3 regions of the Silvimonas sp. genome follow, and region 1 is predicted to be linked to each of the others. Evidence: predicted binding sites of a transcription regulator. Region 1 holds the regulator's gene; each other region holds the start of a gene.
The links. Region 1 encodes FNR, which switches genes on or off when oxygen is low (the NO sensors DNR and NnrR bind a similar motif). Its sites were predicted from a motif close to TTGATNNNNATCAA; they were not measured.
Positions count from the first base shown of each region.

Region 1 (2,267 bases):
CAGCCACTGTGCTAGCTCCCTCGCCAGTGCATTAGAGCTACCTTGGAGCAAGAGGCCACTTTGCGCGGCGTGCCATGGAGTGAACGGCTCGGTGTCGAGGGCCAGGTAATCCCGCGCCTCTCGCTGCAGCTTCTCAAAACCGCCGTGAACCAGGTATTGCCAAGACTGCAGATCAAACGGCGTGCTGCCGGGTTGCTGCAACGCGCGCTGTAACCACAACCAGACCTCTCCAGACTGCATTAGGCAGGCACCGCTTGCGGTCTGCAAAAACGCGCCAGCCCCGGGGCCGCCTGCGTGAAGCCATGCGTTGGGCAGGGCTGGCGACAACGCTGCAATGATGGGTTCGGCTATTGCAAGGTCACTGTGCTTTGCACCGACAGCGAGCATCCAGCCGTAGATTTGCCCGAGGGGGTTTTGCAAGTTGCCGGCTATATCCAGCAGATGCCAGCCCTGTGCATCGGCTTGGCTTTTCCATGCCAGATATTCCGCGAGCCCTTGCGGGTTCACCAACACCAACGTGCTGTCGGGGGTGGGTGCAGGCGGCAAAGCAGTTGGAGTTTCTGCCGGAAATACCGGCACCCCCAATCCTGATCGCGCCAGGCGGCCAAGGATGGAGGATGCGAGCGCCGCTGGGGCAACCAGGCAAACTTGCGTGAGCATTGGAATCAGGCAGTCAATTGCTTTGACAGTTGTTCATCAATTGTTTCAAGCCTTCGGTGTCTTTCAGTTCGATGAGCCTGTTCTGTACTCGAATCAGACCATTGTCCTGGAAGCGCGATAAGGTTCTGCTTACCGTTTCCAGCTTCAGGCCGAGGTAGCTGCCGATTTCTTCGCGCGTCATGCGCAGATGAAAGCTGCTGTGCGAATAGCCACGTAAGGCAAAGCGCTGCGAGAGATTGAGCAAGAACGCAGCAATCCGTTCCTCTGCCTTCATATTGCCCAACAGCAGCATTACGCCATGATCGCGGACGATTTCGCGGCTCATCATCTTGTAAAGATGGCGTTGCAGGTTGGGAATACGGCGCGACATGGATTCGATTTCAGCAAAGGGCAGTTCGCATACTTCGCTATCTTCCAACGCAACTGCGTCACAAGTGTGATGGTCGGTGCTGATTGCATCCATGCCCATCAACTCACCATTCATGTGAAAACCGGTCACTTGTTCGCGACCATCTTCAGAAACGATGCTGGTTTTGAAGAAGCCGAGGCGCACTGCATAGAGTGCATGGAACGGCTCACCGGCACGGTAGAGTGCTTCGCCGCGCTTGATGGGGCGGCCCTGGCTGACCAATTGATCAACTTGTCGCATTTCTTCGGGCGACAAGCCAATGGGCAGACACAGTTCACGCAAACTGCAATTTGAGCAGGCGTGCCGCAGTTGCTTGAGGCCGGTTTCGCGTAACTGAATTGGTGACAGCATGATGTTGTTCCACTATGACTTGAAATTTTTACGCCATTGCAGCGGCACCCTTACACAATCCTGTGTGCCGCTTCATCGAATTCTGTGCCGCTTATTGAGCCAGGTCACGTATCCTCGCAGTAGATGCTAGCATCATGCGAGTCGTATTGATTTGGATCAAGTAACTATGTCCCAGATGTAGGCAAAATCTTTACCCTGTGTTTTAGGGGTAGGACAAATGCATACAACACCGTTGATCCAGCAGGTCGAATTCGATCGATCTCTTGTCGAGCGCTACGATGGCAAAGGCCCTCGCTACACGTCTTATCCCACCGCAGACCGATTTGCCGAGCTTGAAACTGCCGATTATCGCGAGATGCTGTTGCATTCGCGTGTAGGTGAGGCGGACAAGCCTGCTTCTTTATATTTTCATCTGCCGTTTTGCAATACGATTTGCTATTACTGCGCTTGCAATAAAGTGATTACCAAAGATGAATCGCAGGCAGTTAAATATACAGAGTATCTACAAAAAGAAATACAGCTTCACGTAAATATATTGCCATACCGAATGAAGGTTGGCCAGATCCACTTTGGGGGTGGTACACCGACTTTTTTGCCGGAAACCCAACTAGCCACTTTAATGCGCGCAATTAATGATAATTTCGACATTCTGACGGATGGCGAATATTCAATCGAAATTGATCCGCGCAAACTTGAATTATCAAAAATAGCGTTGCTGGCTGAAACGGGTTTTAACCGGGTGAGTGTTGGCGTTCAGGACTTTGACGAGAAAGTGCAGCGCGCCGTTAACCGGATTCAGAGTGAAGAGCAGACCCGCAAGGTGATTGACGCCGCGCGCGCTTCCGGG
Region 1 covers NZ_JARLJK010000122.1:358,681-360,947, forward strand. The annotation lists gene P4L78_RS14370 (hypothetical protein) at 1-660, opposite strand, end outside; gene fnr (fumarate/nitrate reduction transcriptional regulator Fnr) at 674-1,420, opposite strand; gene hemN (oxygen-independent coproporphyrinogen III oxidase) at 1,638-2,267, shown strand, end outside.

Region 2 (2,267 bases), on a different contig from region 1:
GAGATCGAAGGTTTGCTGCGGACGATGTTTGATCCGCGCTCCACGCTCGCCCAGCAAGTGTCGGATCAACTGGTCAAGCACTTCACTTCCAAGCTTTACCACACCGTGATTCCACGCAACGTACGTCTGGCAGAAGCGCCCAGTTATGGCCGCCCGATTCTGTCCTATGACAAAACCTCCAAAGGCGCGCAAGCCTATTTGCAACTCGCCGAAGAGTTGCTGGCACGGCATAATCCGGTCGATGCTGCACAGCCGGTTGTTTAAATTGCAGATGCAATCGCTGATGCCAATCCCATTCGCCGGAATCACCCGAACATGAACAAAAAATTCAAAGGCCTGGGTCGTGGCCTGGACGCATTGATGGGCGATGAGGCGGCCAACGAATCGCTTCAACAATTGCCCGTTACCAGTCTCCAACCGGGCAAATATCAGCCGCGTACGCAGATGGACGAAGCCGCGTTGCAAGAACTGGCCGAGTCGATTCGTTCGCAAGGCCTGATGCAGCCGGTGCTGGTGCGCCCGATTGCGGGTGGCCCGGAAGATCGTTACGAGATCATCGCCGGTGAACGCCGTTGGCGCGCTTGCCAACTGGCGGGCCTGACTGAAATTGCTGCGCTGGTCCGCGAAGTACCGGACGAAGCCGTGGCGGCGATGGCGCTGATCGAAAATATCCAGCGCGAAGACCTCAATGCGCTGGAAGAAGCCCAAGGCTTGTCGCGGCTGATTGATGAGTTTGGCATGACGCATGAAGCCGTTGCCCATGCGGTGGGTAAATCCCGTGTGACCGTAACCAATCTGCTGCGTTTGCTGAATCTGGCGGAACCGGTACGCGACTTGCTGGCGGCCGGTCAGTTCGACATGGGCCACGCGCGCGCATTGCTGGCGCTGCCAACGCTTAAGCAAATCGACACGGCGCGCACGGTAGCACTCAAAGGCTTGTCGGTGCGTGAAACTGAAGCGCTGGTGCAGCGTCTATTGCAAGAAGTGCCGGCACGTGAAGAAAAGAAAGCTGATCCGGATATCACCCGGCTGGAAGAAGAAGTTTCATCCCGTCTTGGCTCAACGGTTGCCATCAAGCATGGCAAACGCGGCAACGGCAAGTTGATGATCGACTACACTAGTCTGGATGACCTGGACCGTTTGCTGGCGCTATTGAAATAGTTGCAAAACGGACTTTCCGCCGGCCTGACCAGACCTGCAAGGCTAACGCACAATATTGGTGCAATTCTTGCGAGATGAGCGCCCGAAAACCCGGCATGGGTCAAAAACCCAGTAACTTCAATGTGTAAAATTGACGCGCAACAAGCGTCATCCGTATAATCGCCGGATATTTGCCTGGCGTAACAAAATGGTTAACAAAGCACAGATCCGGGGCATCATCCGGCTTAAGGCCTGGATTACTCTAGCGGTCGCGGTGCTCGTTTTTATTTTATGGGGTTCGCAAGCAGGAATTGCAAGTGTCATGGGTGGCACTGTCGCAGTTTTGGGTTCCCTCATTTACGCTAAAACGGCTTACCAGTTGCCTTATGGGCCGCCAGAAGTGCTGATGAAACTGCACTTTCTGGGCGAAGCACTAAAAATGGCGTTTACCCTGGTGGCCTTTGGGGCGATTTTCGTCTTTCACCGGAAGGTGGTCTGGCCAGCGCTTATCTTCGGATACGCTGCAGCGGCCTCGGCCTTCTGGTTCGGGCTTTTGATCAAATTTAAAGACAAGAAATAATCATGGCTGAACAGACCTCAACCGAATATATCCTTCACCATCTGACGCACAACCGTCTGCACACCGAAGGAACAATGGCCAATTTCCACCTGGATACATTCTGGGTGGCGCTGGTTCTTGGTTTCATCTTCGTCGGCGTTTTTGGTCTGGTTGCCCGCAAGGCAACTGACGGTGTGCCTGGCAAGTTGCAAAACTTTGTCGAGCTGATCGTCGAGATGGTCGACACCCATATCAAAGATACCTTCCATGGCAAGAGCAAGGTCATCGGCCCACTGGCGCTGACTATTTTCTGCTGGGTGTTCCTGATGAACGCCATGGACTTCTTCCCGGTTGACCTGTTCCCCATGATCGCGCAATGGATTGGCGTCACCTTCTTTGGTGCTGATCCTCACCATGTTTACCTGCGCGTGGTACCTACCGCCGACGTAAACCAGACATTCGCCATGTCGATCTCTGTGCTGTTGTACATCATTGGTTTCTCCATCAAGGCCAAGGGTCTGGGCGGCTGGATCAAGGAACTGTTCACCGCACCGTTCCATGCTGAAGG
Region 2 covers NZ_JARLJK010000144.1:270,081-272,347, forward strand. The annotation lists gene P4L78_RS20565 (AAA family ATPase) at 1-264, shown strand, start outside; gene P4L78_RS20570 (ParB/RepB/Spo0J family partition protein) at 316-1,161, shown strand; gene P4L78_RS20575 (ATP synthase subunit I) at 1,349-1,720, shown strand; gene atpB (F0F1 ATP synthase subunit A) at 1,723-2,267, shown strand, end outside.
Region 2: the regulator FNR is predicted to act here: its motif matches at 1,292-1,305, upstream of P4L78_RS20575 (ATP synthase subunit I).

Region 3 (2,267 bases), 230 kb from region 1:
GTGCAGGGCGGGCTATTGCTGGGGATGTCCTGGTTGGTTCTGCTGCTGGGAGCGTCCTGGGGCGAGTTCTTACTCAGTCTGGTCACCGCTATGTCTCTGGTGGCTTTCCGCCCATGGCGGCGCCCGTGGTATCTAGCCACGCTGTTAACTGCCCTGGTCACCGCTGTGCCGCTCGGGTTGATTTGGGTGGTGGATCTCTATCAGTTCAGCCCGCCCGCGTTTCGGGTCTGGCTTAACTATTACGCATTTGGCGCATTTGGGGGGCTGGCTGCTTGGCAATCCTTCCACACCTTCGGTTTTTTCTTTTCAATCGTGTTGTGGTTTGCCTGGCCGGTTCTGCCGTTGGGTGTCTGGGGTGCCTGGTCCAACAAGGCTGAGTGGCGTTCGCCGAAACTGGCGCTACCGATAATGGCTTTGTTGTTGAACGCGTGCTGGCTGGCTCTGGCGGGCGATTTGATCGGCGAGTCGTCCTTGCTGATCGTACTTCCAGCTCTGTCTTTATTGACCACGGTGGGGATCGATCGCTTGCGGCGCGGCGCGGCTGCGGCGCTCAACTGGTTTGGCATCATGACTTTTGGGGTTGGTACCTTTTTGTTGTGGTGTGCGTGGCTGGTTATCCAGACCGGAACACCCAGCAGCTGGGCCAGAACTTTGCTTGAGGCTAGCCCGGCGTGGCACCCGCACGTTGCGGTGATTGGGCTGGTATTTACGCTGGCAATCTCAGCGACATGGTGCTGGGTGCTGCTACGCAAGCGCTCGCTGGGACGCCTTGCGATCACCAATTGGGCGTGTGGCGTCACACTATTGTGGGGTGCATTGATTGGCTTGTGGCAGCCGTGGCTGGATGCTTCAAAGAGCTATCGTCCGGTGGTTGCTGCTTTGCAGGTGGCAATTAACTCGCAAAAACCGGGATGCATTGATGGATCGTTGATATCCGACTCAATGGCCGCTTCGATTGATTATTTTTCGGATATGCCGCTGCAACGGCGTGAGGTTGATGGTTGCCGCCTGCAGTTGTTGTCGGGTGATCCGCCGCCGGGTTCTATGGTGTTATGGGATGGCGCGCGCCCAGGAGAGCGGCATGAGCATTTCTATCTGATTGATAAAACCCATTCTGCCACTCAGTAGAGCCAGCGCTTGGCAGCAGTTACTACCCATAAAAAAGACCAGCAACTTGCTGGTCTTTTTTATGGGTAGTAACTGTAACGTTACGAGTGTTGCGGGTGATGATCTTCTTTTTTGATGGTGTCCGGATCAACAGCGTTCATCACATTGCGACGAACAAACAAGAAGATATACACCGCCATCACCAGAATGAATCCAATCGTGAACAGGCTCAACAGGCCAATATCAGAAAAAAACAGCGTTTCCCAAGGGGTGTTTTCCATGATGTGACTCCTGCCAGGACGAATTTGTAATGACACGATCATGGCGGGTCGGCGCTGAGTTGATATTGACGACAGTCAATTTGTTGCGGTCACAAATACCGAAATGTCATATTTTCGGCAAAGCGGTTTGCCGCTGTTTCAGTCACGAAAGTTCTGGAATTGCACCGGATAGTCAGTTACCGCTTTGCGCACCAGCGCGATACATTCCTGCAGCAGATCACGCTTGGCGCCAGAGACGCGTACTTCATCGCCTTGAATCGCGGCCTGGACTTTGAGTTTGGAGTCCTTGATCAGCTTGACGATCTTCTTGGCTTCTTCACCGCTGATGCCGGTACGCACGGTGATCGCTTGTTTGACCTTGTTGCCGGATACCTTCTCGCTCTTGGCTTCATCCAGGCAGCGAATGTCCACGCCGCGCTTGGTCAGTTTGGCGGTGAGAATGTCTTTCACTTGATCGAGCTGGAAGTCGTTATCGGCAAACAAGGTCAGCACCTTCTCTGCCTGGTCTACACGCGCATCCGAGCCTTTGAAGTCAAAGCGGGTGCTCACTTCTTTGTTGGTTTGTTCCAGCGCATTGCGCACTTCAACGTCATTAACTTCAGAAACAATATCGAATGAGGGCATGGGATTCTCCTGCTAAATAATTCGGGGGTTGCCAATTTCAAAACGTAAATGGATCTATCTCAAGCGCCGGCAACATGGGGAGGTCGGTCACGCCGGGGTCAATGCCAAGTTGCGATAACAAAGTCGTCAGCTGACCACGATGATGGGTCTGGTGATTGAAAAAATGAGTAACCACAATCCACGCTGGCATGTTCAGGTCGCGCTGGTACATCGGGCTATGCCATTTGAAAGGCTGCTGCAGCCAGTCATCGCTGA
Region 3 covers NZ_JARLJK010000122.1:127,594-129,860, forward strand. The annotation lists gene P4L78_RS13315 (glycosyltransferase family 39 protein) at 1-1,128, shown strand, start outside; gene P4L78_RS13320 (DUF3149 domain-containing protein) at 1,209-1,388, opposite strand; gene P4L78_RS13325 (YajQ family cyclic di-GMP-binding protein) at 1,527-2,012, opposite strand; gene P4L78_RS13330 (DinB family protein) at 2,050-2,267, opposite strand, start outside.
Region 3: the regulator FNR is predicted to act here: its motif matches at 1,454-1,467, upstream of P4L78_RS13320 (DUF3149 domain-containing protein).